One region of the Ensifer sp. 38_S197 genome, then DNA from elsewhere that is predicted to be linked to it. Evidence: predicted binding sites of a transcription regulator. Region 1 holds the regulator's gene; each other region holds the start of a gene.

Region 1 (4,329 bases):
GCGAGAAGCGGGCGCTTTTCGACGTCAACCTCAACATCCGCGAGAATACGGTAACGGCTCTGATCGGCCCGTCCGGTTGCGGCAAGTCGACCTTCCTGCGCACGCTGAACCGTATGAACGACACCATCGAGAACTGCCGTGTCACCGGCAAGATCACGCTCGATGAGGACGACATCTACGATCCGACCATCGATGTGGTCGAGCTGCGCGCCCGCGTCGGCATGGTCTTCCAGAAGCCGAACCCGTTCCCGAAGTCGATCTACGACAACGTCGCCTACGGTCCGCGCATCCACGGGCTTGCCCGCACCAAGGCGGATTTCGACGAGATCGTCGAAACCAGCCTGCAGAAAGCCGGCCTGTTCAACGAAGTGAAGGATCGCCTGCATGAACCGGGCACCGGCCTTTCCGGTGGCCAGCAGCAGCGCCTTTGCATCGCGCGCGCCGTTGCCGTCAGCCCGGAAGTCATCCTGATGGACGAGCCCTGTTCGGCCCTCGACCCGATCGCGACGGCCAAGGTCGAGGAGCTCATCCACGAACTGCGCACGAACTTCACGATCGTCATCGTGACCCACTCGATGCAGCAGGCCGCCCGCGTGTCGCAGCGCACCGCCATGTTCCACCTCGGCAATCTCGTCGAGGAGAACGACACCGACAAGATGTTCACCAATCCGGATGACCAGCGCACCCAGGATTACATCATGGGCCGCTTCGGCTGAGGCCAATGACGGCTGCAACAGTAACTGGAAAGCGCCCGCAAGGATCGACGATCATGTCCATGCATATCATGTCCGCCTATGACGAAGAACTGAAGTACCTGACGCGCCGCATCTCGGAAATGGGCGGTCTCGCCGAGCAGATGGTCGCCGAATCCGTTCGCGCCCTGGTCAATTCCGACCTGGCTCTGGCGCAGAAGGTGATCTCGGACGACACCATCCTCGACGATGCCGAGCGCCAGATCGGCGAGAAGGCGATCGTCACGATCGCCAAGCGCCAGCCGGTCGCCGCCGACCTTCGCGAGATCATGGGGTCGATCCGCATCGCCTCCGACCTGGAGCGTGTCGGCGACCTCGGCAAGAACACCGCCAAGCGCGTGATCGCCGTCGCCGGTTCCGGCATCCCGCGCAAGCTTGCCCGCGGTCTCGAGCACCTCGCCGAGCTTGCCCTGGTGCAGCTCAAGGAAGTACTCGACGTCTATGCCTCGCGTTCGCCGGAAAAGGCCAACAGCATTCGCGAGCGGGACGAGGAGATCGATGCGATCTACACCTCGCTGTTCCGCGAGCTGCTGACCTACATGATGGAAGACCCGCGCAACATCACGCCCTGCACGCATCTTCTGTTCTGCGCCAAGAACATCGAGCGCATCGGCGACCACGCGACCAATATCGCCGAGACGATCTATTACATGGCAACGGGTGCCCAGCCGGAAGGCGAGCGTCCGAAGGATGACAATACGTCGACGTTGGGCTCGGTCAACGACTGAGCGTTAGACGCGCCGTTCGCAATGCATGCCCCGTGAATATCACCTGGTCGCGGCTCCGGTCGCGGCCCCGAATTCCTGTATCTGAAGCATGCGGCTTTCGCACTGCCTTTGAAAAACGCGGAAATGCTCCAGATTTAGAGTGTCTGAGCGCCGGCCCGGCCACTGGAGCCGCACGGCGCTCGCGGTAAGGAGACGTTACCTGATGTTGCCAAAAATCGCCGTGGTCGAAGACGAAGAGGCGCTGAGCGTCCTGTTGCGTTACAATCTGGAAGCGGAAGGCTTCGACGTCGATACGATCCTCAGGGGTGACGAGGCGGAGATCCGGCTCCAGGAACGCCTGCCCGACCTTCTGATCCTCGACTGGATGCTGCCCGGCGTCTCCGGCATCGAGCTTTGCCGTCGGCTGCGCCAGCGCCCGGAGACGGAGCGGCTGCCGATCATCATGCTGACGGCGCGCGGCGAGGAAAGCGAGCGCGTTCGCGGTCTCGCGACCGGTGCCGACGACTACGTGGTTAAACCCTTCTCGACGCCGGAACTGATGGCTCGCGTCAAGGCGATGCTTCGCCGGGCGAAGCCCGAAGTGCTCTCGACGCTGCTGCGCTGCGGCGACATCGAGCTTGACAGGGAAACCCATCGCGTTCATCGCCGCAGCCGCGAGGTTCGCCTGGGACCGACGGAATTCCGCCTGCTCGAGTTCCTGATGTCCTCTCCGGGCCGGGTCTTCTCGCGCTCGCAGTTGCTGGATGGCGTCTGGGGTCACGACATCTATGTCGACGAAAGGACCGTCGACGTGCATGTCGGCCGCCTGCGCAAGGCGTTGAACTTCTCGACCATGCCGGACGTCATTCGCACGGTCCGCGGCGCCGGCTACTCGCTCGAAAGCTGAGAGGGGCCAACGACAGGCAATTAAAAAGGGGCCGATCAGCCCCTTTTCTTTTGTTCCTGTGCGGAGCTTCAGCGCATCCGCCGACGCTCGGCCGACGGCTGGTAGGCAAGCCGTGCATGGAAGTTGCAATAGGGCGAGGACTCCGGCGAGTCATTGCCGCAGAAGTGGAATTCTTCCTTCAGCGGATCGCCGATCGGCCACTTGCAGGTGCGTTCGGTGAGCTGGGTCAGCTCAAGGCGGCGCGACATCGGCACGACCACGTCCGTGCTGATGCTGAAGTTCTGCTCGGCCACGAGATCGACTTCGATCTCTTCCTTGAGAACGGTGGCGCCGGACGGACGGGCAACGGTGCGGGTCGAAACGCGCGAGGCGTAGTTCGGAGCGCGCGGGGCCGAGGTCGGCCGCTTCGGGCGGGCCGCCGCCGTGGCGCTGCCGCCAGCCTTGGCGCGTCCGGGAAGGCTCAGGCGGTGAACCTTGCCGATGACAGCGTTACGGCTGACGCCGCCGAGCTGCGCCGCGATCTGGCTTGCGCTCAGGCCCTCGGACCAAAGCTTCTTCAGTTTCTCCACCCGCTCGTCAGTCCAGTTCATCTCTGCACTCTCCGTTCTCAGCGTTGGGGATGGCAGAATCCCTCACCGCACCCCGGCTGAACCCCGAGGTTGCAAACGCGATAACTCTTTTGGTGACTAGGTCCGCCGCATGCGTCTAGTAATTGAATGTTAACGTACTGACCGCTGGACTCCGTGGCAAGAGTCCGGGGAATCACGCCGAATCGAATTCGTAGTTTTCCCCAACTTGCTCGATCAGCGTTGCATTTTTGCAAGCCCTTCCGGCCGATTTTTTCGTCGCAGGGAAACGGGTCTCGCCATCGCGCTGCAAGGCTTGGTTTTGTTGACATTGCGGTGCGAAATGGGAATAGTGCCTGCGCCGCCGAAAGGCGGCATTTTTGATTTTTATCGGGCCGCATGAAGCTGCGGTACCGATGCCGATTGGAGTGAAGGAGAGCCTCGCATGACTGCAACCACGCCGCTTTACGATACCTACATGCGCGCGCCGTTGCGTTTCGAGCGAGGAGAGGGCGTCTGGTTGATCGCCGAAGACGGCTCGCGTTACCTCGATTTCGCCGCCGGCGTTGCCGTGAACTCGCTCGGCCACGCGCATCCGCATCTCGTCGAGGCGCTGAAGGCGCAGGCCGAGAAGGTCTGGCACCTTTCCAACCTTTACGAAGTTCCGGGGCAGGAAAGCCTTGGCCGCCGCCTGGCTGCCGTCACTTTCGCCGATCGGGTCTTCTTTACCAATTCCGGTGCGGAAGCGCTGGAATGCGCGATCAAGACGGCGCGGCGCTATCACTTCGCCAAGGGCCAGCCGGAGAAGTTTCACGTCATCACCTTCGAGGGCGCCTTCCACGGCCGCACGATCGCGACGATCGCCGCCGGGGGCCAGCAGAAGTACATCGAAGGTTTCGGACCAAAGGCCCCGGGCTTCTATCAGGTTCCGTTCGGCGACCTCGCGGCCGTCAAGAATGCGATCACCGAAGAGACCGCCGCGATCCTGATCGAGCCGATCCAGGGCGAGGGCGGCATTCGCCCGGCGACGAAGGAATTCCTGCAGGAACTGCGCGCGCTCTGCGACGAGTTCGGCCTGCTCCTGATCCTCGACGAGGTCCAGACCGGCGTCGGCCGTACCGGCAAGCTCTTCGCCCATGAATGGGCGGGCATCCGCCCGGATATCATGGCCGTTGCGAAGGGCATCGGCGGCGGCTTCCCGCTCGGTGCTTGCCTGGCGACGGAAGAGGCGGCGGCCGGCATGGTGGCGGGCACGCATGGCTCCACCTATGGCGGCAACCCTCTGGCGATGGCCGTCGGCAACGCCGTGCTTGACGTCATCCTCGCTGACGGCTTCCTCGCCCATGTGCGCGATGTGGCGCTCGTCTTCCGCCAGGGACTCGCCTCGCTGAAAGACC
Region 2 (4,329 bases), on a different contig from region 1:
CGCCTTTCGATCGGCCAGGGCCACCAGGCCAAGACGCTGGCGATCGTCATCCTGCTGTTTGCGACCATTTTCGCCGTCGACCAGTTTTCCGCTTGGCTTCGCCGCCGCCTTGTCGGCGAGCAGGCATTCCAGCTTGCCCAATAGGTGCGCGCCATGACCACGACCACACGACTGAGCCCGATGGAGATGGACGCGATCGCGACCCGCCATCCCGAGCTCCTGAAATCCTCCACCACCAAGCGGGTACGCACGGCAGCGATCGCCGGCGGCGTCATCGTTTATCTCGTCTTCAGCTGGTGGTTCTTCTCGATCGGCCAGGTGCTCGGCAACGCCAATTGGGGCATCGCCGGCACCTATCTCGCCGACTGGGTCTCTTACGAAGTGCGTCCGCAGATCCACATCGCTTCGGACCGGACGATGAGCCTCAACTATCAGCGCAATTCGCCGCTTGGCCCCAATCCCAAGCCGGATTGGGTGGAACTCGACAAGGCGACGGTGACGCGTCGCGTTGAAATTCCGACGTCAACGACGCAGGCAGCCAAGCCAAAAGCAAGCTCGTCCTTCAGTTTCATGGCGCCGGGTTCGGCCCTTGGCGGCGGCTCGACAGCCGAGGCGCAGAACCGTGTCGAAACCCGTACGGAAGAGGTGCTGACGCGGATCGTCGTGACCTACGACCGCTCGACCAAGATCGAGATCGCCGACGGCATGGTGAAGGCGACCCATGACGGCAAGACGCTGACGATGGCCGTCGACGGCACGGACACGGTGACACCGCAGGGCGCTTTGCCGTCCTGGGCGACGCAGAAGCGTCCCGGTGAGAAGATCGTTCTGGCTTTTGGCGCCACTGGCTGGGCCGAAGTCGAAGGCGACGAGGTCTCCGTGCGCAATCGGTTCTTCGGTTGGGCGAATTTCCTCTTCGACACCAACTCACCGTTCTTCGGCAAAAGCTATGGCGAGGTCGCCTCGCTGATCGCCGCCGGCGAGCGCATCGATCCGGCCCGCTCGAACCTTTCGCTTGCCTGGAACAACATTCTCTACAATGCCGAATGGCAGCATCTGGATGTGTGGACGAAGCTGCTGCAGACGGTTGTCATGGCCTTCGTCGGCACGCTCTTTGCGTCGCTGATCGCCTTCCCGCTTTGCTTCCTGGCCGCCCGCAACATCACACCGAACTTCATGGCCAATCAGTTGGCCAAGCGCTTCTTCGACTTCCTGCGGTCGGTCGACATGTTCATCTGGGCGCTGTTCTTCACCCGCGCCTTCGGCCCCGGACCGCTTGCCGGTATCTCGGCGATTTTCTTCACCGACACCGGCACGCTGGGCAAGCTTTATTCCGAAGCGCTGGAGAACATCGACGACAAGCAGCGCGAGGGCGTCAAGTCGGTGGGTGCCGCGCCGCTTGCCGTACAGCGCTTTGGCGTGCTGCCGCAGGTGCTGCCGGTCTTTGCCAGCCAGGCGCTCTATTTCTGGGAATCGAACACCCGCTCGGCGACCATCATCGGCGCTGTCGGCGCGGGCGGTATCGGTCTCAAGCTCTGGGAAGCGATGCGCACCAATTCCGATTGGGAAAATGTCGCCTACATGGTGCTTCTGATCTTGCTGGTTGTCTTTATTTTCGACAGCATCTCGAACGCGTGCCGTTCGCGCCTGATGGGTCGCAAGGCACATTGACGACAGCCAAGCATTTGCGCGCCCGCCATCATGATGTTGTCATGGAAATCGGTTAGCTGCGCATCGCATCCCGCAAACTATCGACCCGCCGCCCTGGCGGGCCGGTCGCTACAAGAAAGTGAAGACCGTGCGTTATGCAATCTACTTCGCGCCGCCGGCGGACGACCGGCTGTCGCAGGTCGCGTCCCGTTGGCTCGGCCGTGATGCCTTTACCGGCCAGGACCTCGATACCCCGCCGGTCGCGGGCCTCGACAAGGACACGCAGCGCGCACTGACAGCCGACCCGCGGCGCTACGGTTTCCATGGCACGCTGAAGGCTCCGTTCGAGCTTGCGGAAGGCCGCGACGAGGAAGAATTGCTCAGCATCTTCGAATGCTTCGCGGCCGACCTCGATCCCTTCGAAATCCCTGAAATCGTCCTTTTCCAGATCGGTCCATTCTTTGCCCTTGTGCCGTCCGCCCCTTGCGCCGAACTGCAGGATCTGGCCGATGATGCCGTTCATCGCTTCGACCCGTTCCGTGCCCCCCTGTCGGAGGCGGACTCTGCCCGGCGCAAGCCGGAGAGCCTCCCAGAGCGCCAAAGGCGCTACTTGAGGGAATGGGGCTATCCCTATGTATTCGAAGAATTTCAGTTCCATCTGACCTTGACCGGTCCCGTGCCCGCCGAAGCGAGCAGCGTCATGCGCTCCGTCCTCGAAACCACCTTTGCCGAGCACATCGGAAAGCCACTTCACGTAACGTCAGTCGCGCTCTTCGTCGAACCGGAGCGCGGCGCCCCTTTTACTGTCCGCTCGCTGCTGCCGCTTGGCAGCGACACCCAACGAAAGATTGCATGAGATGAGCAAAGAACAGGTTCTAACCAATGCCCGCATCGTTCTGGAGGATAGTGTCCTCGACGGTTCGGTGCTGATCCGCGACGGCAGGATTGCCGATATTTCCGAGGGAACGGTTGCCGGCGGCGAGGACTTCGAAGGCGACTATCTGATCCCCGGCCTCATTGAACTGCACACTGATCACCTCGAAGCCCACTATTCGCCGCGACCGGGCGTACGCTGGCTGAAGATCGCAGCGATTCAGGCGCATGACGCACAGGTCGTCACCTCCGGCATCACCACGGTGTTCGACTGTCTGCGTCTCGGTTCCGACGAAGACGGCGGCTTCCAGAAGGGCGAGATGCGCAGCATGGCCGATGCCCTGGCGCAGGCCAAGGAAGAAGGCCGGTTGCGCGCCGATCACCTGATCCATCTGCGCTGCGAAGTGTCCACCTCCGACGTGCTCGACCACTACGAGGACTTCCAGAACGATCCGCAGGTCAAGCTCGTCTCGCTGATGGACCATGCGCCCGGACAGCGCCAGTTCCAGACGATGGACCAGTACACACTCTACTACAAATCCAAGCGCGGCCTCTCGGACGAAGAATTCGCCCGTTTTGTCGAACGTCAGCAGGCGCTTTCGGCAAAATACGCCGGCCCGCACCGTACCGCGCTTGCCCAGGCCTGCGCCGCCCGCGGCATCACCATCGCCAGTCATGACGACGCGACCGTCGACCATGTCGAGGAATCGATCGGCTTCGGTATCAAGCTCGCCGAGTTCCCGACGAGCTTTGAAGCGGCGGAAGCCTCGCACCGCGCGGGCTTGAGCGTGCTCATGGGCGCACCGAACATCGTGCGCGGCAAGTCGCACTCGGGCAACATCGCCGCACGCGACCTTGCAGAGCGTGGTGTCCTCGACGTGCTGTCGTCGGACTATGTGCCTTTCAGCCTGATCCATGCCCCCTTCGTCCTCTCCGACGAGATCGCGGCGATCGACCTGCCGAAGGCAATCGCGATGGTGACCTCGACGCCGGCACGCACCGTCGGCCTTAACGACCGCGGCCGCGTCGCGGTCGGCCTGCGTGCCGATGTCGCCCGCGTCCACCGCAAGGAAGGCATTCCGGTCGTGCGCTCCGTCTGGCGCGAAGGGCGGCGTGTCGCATGAGCGCGCGCGAACAGGGTGGCGCGCTCGTGGTCGTCGTCGGACCGAGCGGCGCCGGCAAGGACAGCGTCATGGGCTTTGCCGCCCGGCACTTTGCCGACTGTCACGACGTGCACTTCGTCCGCCGCGTCATCACGCGCCCTTCGGACGCCGGTAGCGAGGTGCATGAAAGTGTCTCGGAAGACGAATTCGTCGGCATGCAGAAGGACGGCGCCTTCGCCGTCTCATGGGACGCGCATGGGCTGAAATATGGCATCCCCTCCGCGGTACTCCAGAATGTCAGGAACGGCATGACGGCGATCGTCAACGGCAGCCGTAGCGCCTTGCCTGCGTTCCGGGAAGCCTTCGGAGAGATCGCGGTCGTGGTCGTCACGGCGGAAACGCCGGTGCTCGCGAAACGCCTTGCCGAGCGCGGCCGCGAGAGCGAGGAAGAGGTGCTGCGGCGGCTCAGCCGCCAGGTCCCCGACGTCACGTCGGGGCCCGATGTCAGCGTCATCGACAATAGCGGCAGGCTCGAGGTCGCCGGCAACCGCTTCGTCGAGGTCGTGGAGCGGCTGCGCATCAAGGCGGATCACGCCGCTTAGCGTGATCCATTTTTGCCCCAGCAGGGCTTCGACTCGCCAAGACGCTCGCGCTTATCCTTTCCTATAGACATAAACGGCGGCCCCGAGCCTTAAGGTTTCGG
Region 3 (4,329 bases), 2.1 Mb from region 1:
TGCAGGGCGGGATCGATCGCGGCCCCTTCGCCGTCCGGCCAGGGTGCTCCGGCGGCGGGTGCGTCCACCACGGCCGCAGCCGTCTTGACCGGCGGCAAGCGCGTGCCGTCGCCATCGGGCAGGCTTGCGCAGCCTGCGCCCGGTCTGTAGGCGGCGTATCCTGCGGCAGCAAAGCCGAGAATCTGCGCGGTCACCATCTGCCTCTCGGGATCGACGGCAACCTTCACCAGCTTCAGCAAGGGGTGGCCCGGCGCCTGGACGTCATCGGCCAGCACCGATTGGGCGTCCCGTTTTGCGATGAAGACATTGGAGCAGACGATCTTCGCCGCATAACCATCGCCGACCTTGAGAAGCTCAGGCGGCGCGATCGCAAGCCATGCGCCGATGGCGACGATGCCCAACACCAGCGCCGCACCTGATCTCCTCAATATGCGTCCCATGCGCTCCCTCCGGTCGAGTTTCAGAGAAAGAACCAGCATTTCGCCGCCGGGAAAAGCCCGGAAATTGCAGGGTTCCAATTTCTAGCCTGCGAGCGAAGGTCCGCAATGCCCTGAAGCCTCCCGCGCGCACTTGGAATTGCCTGAAGCCGAAAGATGCTCTCGAATCAATATGCCAGAGCGTCCTTTGCGCGGTCATCCGAACGCACGGCGCTCTAGGCCGAGCGTCGCAAATCCGCCGCTTCGCCCGTCTCGAGCAATGCCGCCACATCCCTCAGCGCCGACGATATCCACGGACCGCGGACTTCCACGGCGCCGCTGGCCCGTGCGCAATCCATCTCGCTTTCCTTTTCGATGCCGCGCACCGCGATCGGCAGGCGCAGCACCTGGCCGGTCTTGATGAGGCAGGCAAGCAGCGCAACGCTGCGCTCGCTGCCGTGGGTGGCCCGGATGGCGCTAAGATCGATGGTCACCTGATCGGGCTGCAGTTCGGCAATCAGGTTCAGGGGCAAGGATGAGCCGGCGCCGCCGCCAAGCGCAATCCGCACACCGAGCGCGCGCACCCCCTGGAGGTTGCCGGAGATCAGGGCAAGATCCTCGCTCGAAAAGTCCCCGGCGATCTCGATCGTCAGGCGTCCCGGAGGCAAGCTCGCTTCGGCGAGGCATTGCTCGACCTGCGCGACAAAATCGCGATCCTTGAGCTGCGGAGCAAAGGGGGCGACAGTCAGCCCTGTCGGCGAAGCCCAGCGGGCAGCCTGCGTGCAGGCCGCCCGGAGTGTCCAATAGCCAAGCGAGAGCGTGCTCGCGCTCTTCTCGGACGGCTCTATGAAGGCTTCCGCACCCATGACGCCGCGTAGCGGATGTCGCCAGCGCAGCAGCGCCTCGAAAGCACGGATGGCTCCGCTCGCCGTCCCGGCCATCGGCAGGAATTCGAGGAAGAATTCGTCGGCCGCGAGCCCGCGTGCCACGTCGCGCTCGGCCTCCGCCCGCTGCCTGGCGGCGCGGGTCAGCGTCTCCGAGTGGAAGGCGTGGCTGTTGCCGCTCACCGCCTTCGCCTCGTAGAGCGCCAGGTCCGCGCGCTTCAGCACGTCGCCCGTCGCCGTATCGCTTCGCTCGATGAAGGCGACGCCGATGCTGCAGCCGGAAGCGACCCGTGCATCGTCAAGATCGAACGGCGCTTCGAATAGTGCCTTTACCCGCATTGCGAGTATTTCCGCCTCAGCCTGCGATGACGCACCGGCGGCTGCGAGCACGAACTCGTCTCCCCCCAGCCGGTAGATGCTCGCCTCTCCGGAGAAGGCGCGCCTCAGGCGAGCGCCAAAGAGCGCCAGCAGCCGGTCGCCGGCGTCGTGGCCCATCGTATCGTTGATCGCCTTGAACCGGTCGAGATCGAGAAGGAGCAGCGCATTGCGCTCGAAGGCGGCCCCTTCCACTGAAAGCGCCTGGCGAATGTCCGCTTCCAGGGCCGCGCGGTTTGCAAGCCCGGTGAGCTTGTCGCGGTGGACTTCGTGGCGCAAGCGCCGCTCGGCACGGCGCGCCGTATGCAGCTCGTGTTCGAGCCGGCGCAAGTAGCGCCAGCGATAGAAGGATCCGCCGAGGATGAACGGCATGGCGCCAGCCGCCAGCATTGCGGGAACATCCCAATGCGATTGTCTTGCAAGCACGGTTTCGGTCACCAGCCACGCCGCAGAAACCAGAGCCCCCAATGCCGCGCCGGCAGCCGCAAATCGCTGCTCGGGCTTCGGCAGAAACGTTCTTAACATCATGTCGACGCCCCCGAATATAAGGCGGTGCGTAGCACGCTAGGGTTTAATGATTTCTTATGGGTGAAAAATTGTATGGCGGCCGTTCGATGGCCTTCCGGGGCTGTGGAAACCCCGTCATCAAAGTGTAGCGGAGTCACTTTAGAAGCGGCTAAGTTTCAACTGGATGACCGGCAGAGATGACCGAACTAGCCCCCGATGTTGGCTTTGGCAGAAAAAATCCGAAGCTGAAAAACGCGCTGCTCCAGCACAAGACCTTCTCCCTCGCCGGCCTCTCGGAACGTCTCTTCGGCCTGCTCTTCTCGGGGCTCGTCTACCCGCAGATCTGGGAGGATCCGATCGTCGACATGGAGGCGATGCAGCTTGGCCCAGAGCATCGGATCGTCACCATCGGCTCCGGCGGCTGCAACATGCTGAGCTACCTGTCGGCCGGCCCGCGCAAGATCGACGTCGTCGATCTCAACCCGCACCACGTCGCGCTGAACCGCCTCAAGCTCGCGGCTTTCCGCCACTTGCCGAGCCACAAGGATGTCATCCGCTTCCTGGCAACCCAGGGCACGGCGACCAACGTCCAGGCCTTCGACCTCTTCCTCTCTCCGAAGCTCGACACCGCCACGCGCAACTACTGGAACGGCCGCGGCATGACCGGCCGCCGGCGCATCGGCGTCTTCGGCCGCAACATCTATCGCACCGGCCTGCTCGGCCGCTTCATCGCCGCAAGCCATCTGCTCGCCCGCCTGCATGGCGTCAATCCGGAAGAGTTCGTCCAGGCGCGCTCAATGCGCGAGCAGCGCCAATTCTTCGACGAGCGCCTTGCGCCGCTTTTCGATCGTCCCGTCATCCGCTGGATCACCGGGCGCAAGAGCTCGCTCTTCGGGCTCGGCATTCCGCCGCAGCAGTTCGACGAGCTTGCAAGCCTCAGCAGCGAGAAATCGCTCGCCGCCGTGCTGCGTCACCGCCTGGAAAAGCTCACCTGCCACTTCCCGCTTAGGGAAAACTATTTCGCCTGGCAGGCCTTCGGGCGCCGTTATCCGCTGCCGCACGAAGGCGAATTGCCGCCCTACCTCAATGCCCGCGCCTATGAGGCGATCCGCAACAATGCCGAGCGCGTCGAGGTCCATCACGCAAGCTACACCGAGCTCCTGGCCAACAAGCCGGCCGCTTCCGTCGACCGCTACGTCCTGCTCGATGCCCAGGACTGGATGACCGATCAGCAGCTCAACGATCTCTGGACCGAGATCACCCGCACCGCAGACAGTGGTGCCGTCGTCATCTTCCGCACCGCGGCTGAAGACAGCATCCTGCCGGGGCGCGTCTCTTCGGCCCTGCTCGATCAGTGGCACTACGATGCCGAGGGATCGGCCAAGCTCGGCGCAGAAGATCGCTCCGCCATCTATGGCGGTTTCCACATCTACCGGAAGAAGGCTTGAGCCGATGCGCGAGGCCGGGATTTCCCACGCGCGGCGCATGGATCATATGTACCGCTACCAGCGGCACTTCTACGACGTGACGCGAAAATACTACCTCTTCGGCCGCGACACGCTGATCCGGGAAATGAACCCGGCCCCCGGCGCCTCGGTGCTCGAAGTCGGCTGCGGCACCGGCCGTAACCTGGCGCTCATCGGCCGCTGCTTCCCTTCGGCCCGCCTCTTCGGCTTGGACATCTCCTCGGAGATGCTCACCTCCGCCGATGCCAAGCTCAACCGCGGCGGCAGGCGCCGTGCCGTGCTTCAGGTCGCCGATGCGACGGATTTCGATCCGGCAATCTTCGGCGAACGGGGTTTCGACCACATCGTCATCTCCTATTCGCTGTCGATGATCCCCGATTGGCAGAAGGCGATCGATGCGGCCATCGCCGCGCTCAATCCGGGCGGATCGCTGCATATCGCCGATTTCGGCCAGCAGGAGCGCCTGCCGGCGAGCTTCCGCCGCGCGCTGCACGGCTGGCTGGACCGTTTCCACGTCACGCCACGTGCAAGCCTTTTCGACGTTCTGCGCGAGAAGGCGAGAGCAAACGGTGCCGATCTCGAACGCCGGGCGATTGGCCGCGGCTATGCCTGGCTGGCGGTCTATCACCGCCCAGCCGTCGCGGTTGCCGCCTGATCCGGGCCCACGGCTCGCGATCGTCC
Region 4 (4,329 bases), 690 kb from region 1:
GTGATGACCGTTGGCATCGGTCTTGCCGGTACGTGGCGCATTCTCGGGCAGAAGGCGGCGCCGGTCCTGCGCGAGCTCTGAGTACGTGCAGTTAACCGTAAATCCCCGTCGGGCTTGCCGGAAACGGCCGGATGCGTTCGAATCCAGGGGCTTCGGGGCTTGTACGCAACCGGTTTCGGCATCATATTTATCCACAGGCATGCTGGAGCTCCGCAGCGGCGCCTGGGCGTGGAAGCCAGCCTTTCAGAGCGAGACCGTTCGCCGCCCGACACCGTAACTTCCACCGGAGCTTAAATGAGGAAACAATGGCTGATCTGAGAAACTACCAAACCCGAATGTCGCCCGCCGGCGCTCAGGCGGGTGCCGTGATCGATGAAGGCCTTCGTGCTTACATGCTGAAGGTCTACAACCTGATGGCCCTTGGGCTGGCGATCACCGGCGTGGCAGCTTACGGAACCTATGCGCTTGCCGTCTCCAATCCGGCATTCGCCCAACTCATCTACGGTTCGCCCCTGCGGTGGGTCGTGATGCTGGCGCCGCTGGCGATGGTCTTCTTCATGAGCTTCCGCATCAATTCGATGAGCGTCTCCGCAGCGCAGACGACGTTCTGGATCTACGCCGCCCTGATGGGCCTGTCGCTGTCGTCGATCTTCCTGGTCTTCACCGGCCAGAGCATCGTGCAGACGTTCTTCGTCACGGCCGCGTCGTTCGGCGCCCTGTCGCTTTACGGCTACACGACCAAGAAGGACCTGTCGGGCTTCGGCACGTTCCTGATCATGGGCCTCTTCGGCCTGATCATCGCGTCGATCGTCAACATCTTCCTTGTTTCGTCGGCTCTCGGCTTCGCGATCTCCGTGATCGGCGTGCTGATCTTCGCTGGCCTTACCGCCTATGATACGCAGAAGATCAAGGAAATGTACTACGAAGCCGACGACAGCACCGTTGCCGGCCGCAAGGCGATCATGGGCGCGCTGACGCTCTACCTCGACTTCATCAACCTGTTCATGTTCCTGCTGCAGTTCCTGGGCAACCGGAACAACTAAGCACGAAACGAATGACGGAAAAGGCGGCTTCGGCCGCCTTTTTTGTTGCCCACAGATGTTGTCATATGTTGATCGCGTCCCGGCTCCGTGGGAGTGAAGGACGACGAAACCTCGAGATGCAGTCTATCGCCATGTCCCTGAGTTTGCGTGACGCCACCTTGGCGGACCTTCCCGTCATCACCGGAATCTACCGCGAGTCCGTTCTGAACGGTGTCGCCACCTACGAGATCGTGCCCCCTTCGGAGGCGGAGATGCGAAGCCGCTTCGAGACGATTGTCGGCAACGGTTACCCCTATATGGTCGCATGCAACGGCAGCGGATCGATCGTCGGCTATGCCTACGCGTCCGCCTTCCGGACGCGCACGGCCTATCGCTTCCTGGTCGAGGATTCGATCTATCTGGCGCCGGAAGCGCGCGGCAAGGGCGCCGGCAGGGCGTTGCTCGCCGAACTGATTCGTCGTTGCACGCAACTCGGCTTTCGGCAGATGGTCGCGGTGATAGGCGGCGCCCATCCGGCCTCGATCGCGGTGCACCGCTCCCTCGGCTTCGAACTTCAGGGTACGATGAAGGCGACTGGCTTCAAGCACGGCCGCTGGCTCGATACGGCGATCATGCAGCTTGCGCTCGGCGAGGGGCAGGCGAGCGATCCACCGGAAGATGTCTATCCGGACACGCTCTATCAGAGCTGATTGCCACATGTCAGACGGCAGGCCCGGCGTGCGCTGATTGCAGTCCGTCTTGCGTTCAGGCCAAAGCCAGGCGCCGGCAGAAACCGCCGCGCATCGCACCGGGCTGCTGCTGCAGATCAGGTCTTGAAGCGCATCGCGATCTTTCGGGTCGCTCCTCGCGCTTTAAGATCTTGATATTTCGCATGTCGCGCAAGGCGGCCGCGCACATTTGCGCGGCATGCCTCAGGTTTCCACCAGCTTCAGCACCTTGTCGAACACCTTGAGCACTTGGGCGAGCTCGTGGCCGCGTTTCAGGATCGTGCCGTGAATGTTCAGCACGCTATAGGCGCCCTGTTTCGTCGACAGCTTCGGGTTCTTCTCGATCCGGTAGAGCGGCATCTCCCCCGATCGCTTGAACACCGAGAAGACCGCTCGGTCCTTCAGGTGATCGATGGCGTAGTCCCGCCACTCGCCCTCGCCGACCATGCGGCCGTAGACCCAGAGGATCTGGTCCAGCTCGCGGCGATGGAAAGTGATGGGGGGAGGGTTCTTGGCGTTCTTGTATTCGTGAAGATCGACAACCACTTCGGAAGTGGTCTCGCGCTGATGGCGCGCCTCGCCTTGCGGCAAATCCGGCTCATCGGTCATCGGCAATCCGGCCTTCTGTTGTGACAGAACGATAACAGTGTGCCTGACGTGAGCCGAAAAGCAAGCCGGAAGCCGTTGGACGATGAGGGCATTTCTTGCCTCTGCCCCATTTCAGTCAAATCGCCGCCCCAATTCACCGCAAAACTCGCGGGCGCTGACGGACAGAGTCGTTGCCACCGTATGTCCGGTCAGGTCGTCATGCTGCGGGAGTTCACCGAACGCAGCCATGGCCGGTTCGGTCCGGTAACTTCGAACCCTCAGCCCCAGCCCCTCGATGCTGCCGGGCCGAACCACCCCCTCGCGCTTCGCGCTAGAGTTTGCCCTGGGGGCCGGCGAGCACGGCGGCTGCGCCGACGATCGCGCCCGGCGTCTCCTTGTCCTTCATCGACTGCAAGAGAACGGCACAGCCACTATTGCCGGGGCGCTCGGTCAGGACCGTTGCAGGAAGGGTGAAGCTTGCCGGTTTTCCATCCCACATGCCGATCGTCTGAATGTCGCGCACGGCATGCCAGTAGGGGATTTCCTTGCCGCTGTTCTCGCCCTTCTCCATCCTCACGACTTTCGCACGGTCGAAATAGACGACGACGACGTTCGCCTTGCCGATGCCGCTACCGATGTTGATCTGGATCTCTTCGTCCTGGATCTTCGCATCGACGGGTACGGCAAGCCCCTTGCCTTCGGCCTTCATTGTTTCCAGCCGCGTCTTGATCGCCTGAAGGTTGCCGCCGTTGAGATGGTCACGGCCATTCAAAATGGCCTGGGGCGTATAGACGCCGTTGCGACCGAGCATGCGGGCATAGGCATATTGCCGCTCGGTATTTTCCTTGGAGGCGAGCGTGTCGGCCCAGCCGAGATAGTTCCAGTAGTCGACGTGATAGGCGAGCGCCACGACGTCGCCATCGTCGACCAGCGTCTTCAGCGCCGCATCCGCCGGCGGGCACGAAGAACAGCCCTGGCTGGTGAACAGTTCAACGACGCCTTTGATCACCTGTCCGTCCTGTGCCCCGGCCGGTGCACCAGCGGCTGTGAACAGCCCGAAAGCCAGTGCAAAAGGGCGAATGAGAGAACGGTCTGCGGATGTCATGGCGTCACTTCGTTGGGGCCGTCGGCCTACTCCTTGTGGGGGAGCTAATTACATACGCCGGCCAGGCATCAACGGAAAGTCACGTTGGAGTGAGGTCGCGGGTGAGTGCCACCTTGTAGCGGGCGTACCGGTATTTGCCGGCCGGAGAAGAAGGAGCCGGGGCGCCTTTCGGCGTCCCGGCTCCAATGTTTCACGGCATGTCGACCGCGGCCGATCAGGCGGCCAGATCGCGCAGAACGGTCTGCAGGATGCCGCCGTTGTTGACGTAGGTCACTTCGTCCAGCGTATCGATGCGGCAGATCAGCGGAACTTCCTTCACGCTGCCGTCGCCATAGGTGATCTTGGCAACGCGCTTCTCGCGCGGCTGGACCTTGGCGAGGTTGTCGATGGTGACGACTTCATCGCCCTTGAGGCCCAGCGATTCCCAGGTCGTGCCCTCTTCGAAGACGAAGGGGATGACGCCCATGCCGACGAGGTTCGAGCGGTGGATACGCTCGAAGGACTGCGCGATGACGGCCTTGACGCCCAGCAGGTTGGTGCCCTTCGCGGCCCAGTCACGCGACGAACCGTTGCCGTATTCGACGCCGGCGAAGATGACGAGCGGAACGCCCTCTTCCTTGTACTGCATGGCCGCGTCGTAGATCGACATCTCTTCCTTCGACGGATAGTGGATGGTGTAGCCACCTTCCTTGCCATTCGGGCCGAGCATGTGATTGCGGATGCGGATGTTGGCAAACGTGCCACGCATCATCACCTCATGGTTGCCGCGGCGCGTACCGTACTGGTTGAAGTCGGCAACGCCAACACCATGGCCGATGAGGTAGGAGCCAGCCGGCGAAGCGGCCTTGATCGAACCGGCCGGAGAGATGTGATCGGTGGTGATCTT

The links. Region 1 encodes PhoB, which activates phosphate uptake and scavenging genes when phosphate is short. Its sites were predicted from a motif close to TGTCATNNANCTGTCAT; they were not measured.
Region 2: the regulator PhoB is predicted to act here: its motif matches at 1,698-1,714, upstream of AC1Z3V_RS11780 (DUF1045 domain-containing protein).
Region 3: the regulator PhoB is predicted to act here: its motif matches at 2,316-2,332, upstream of AC1Z3V_RS30075 (BtaA family protein).
Region 4: the regulator PhoB is predicted to act here: its motif matches at 2,380-2,396, upstream of AC1Z3V_RS16505 (DUF2794 domain-containing protein).

The regions. Positions count from the first base shown of each region.
Region 1 covers NZ_JBXOVZ010000002.1:1,358,626-1,362,954, forward strand. The annotation lists gene pstB (phosphate ABC transporter ATP-binding protein PstB) at 1-716, shown strand, start outside; gene phoU (phosphate signaling complex protein PhoU) at 767-1,480, shown strand; gene phoB (phosphate regulon transcriptional regulator PhoB) at 1,683-2,366, shown strand; gene AC1Z3V_RS19710 (GcrA family cell cycle regulator) at 2,435-2,956, opposite strand; gene AC1Z3V_RS19715 (aspartate aminotransferase family protein) at 3,378-4,329, shown strand, end outside.
Region 2 covers NZ_JBXOVZ010000001.1:2,575,675-2,580,003, reverse strand. The annotation lists gene phnE (phosphonate ABC transporter, permease protein PhnE) at 1-144, shown strand, start outside; gene phnE (phosphonate ABC transporter, permease protein PhnE) at 154-1,671, shown strand; gene AC1Z3V_RS11780 (DUF1045 domain-containing protein) at 1,799-2,506, shown strand; gene AC1Z3V_RS11775 (alpha-D-ribose 1-methylphosphonate 5-triphosphate diphosphatase) at 2,508-3,647, shown strand; gene phnN (phosphonate metabolism protein/1,5-bisphosphokinase (PRPP-forming) PhnN) at 3,644-4,228, shown strand.
Region 3 covers NZ_JBXOVZ010000002.1:3,503,761-3,508,089, forward strand. The annotation lists gene AC1Z3V_RS30065 (serine hydrolase domain-containing protein) at 1-440, opposite strand, end outside; gene AC1Z3V_RS30070 (putative bifunctional diguanylate cyclase/phosphodiesterase) at 653-2,203, opposite strand; gene AC1Z3V_RS30075 (BtaA family protein) at 2,380-3,630, shown strand; gene AC1Z3V_RS30080 (class I SAM-dependent methyltransferase) at 3,635-4,303, shown strand.
Region 4 covers NZ_JBXOVZ010000002.1:670,665-674,993, reverse strand. The annotation lists gene AC1Z3V_RS16520 (ABC transporter permease) at 1-81, shown strand, start outside; gene AC1Z3V_RS16515 (Bax inhibitor-1/YccA family protein) at 306-1,043, shown strand; gene AC1Z3V_RS16510 (N-acetyltransferase family protein) at 1,175-1,732, shown strand; gene AC1Z3V_RS16505 (DUF2794 domain-containing protein) at 1,955-2,359, opposite strand; gene AC1Z3V_RS16500 (DUF1223 domain-containing protein) at 2,670-3,443, opposite strand; gene acnA (aconitate hydratase AcnA) at 3,658-4,329, opposite strand, start outside.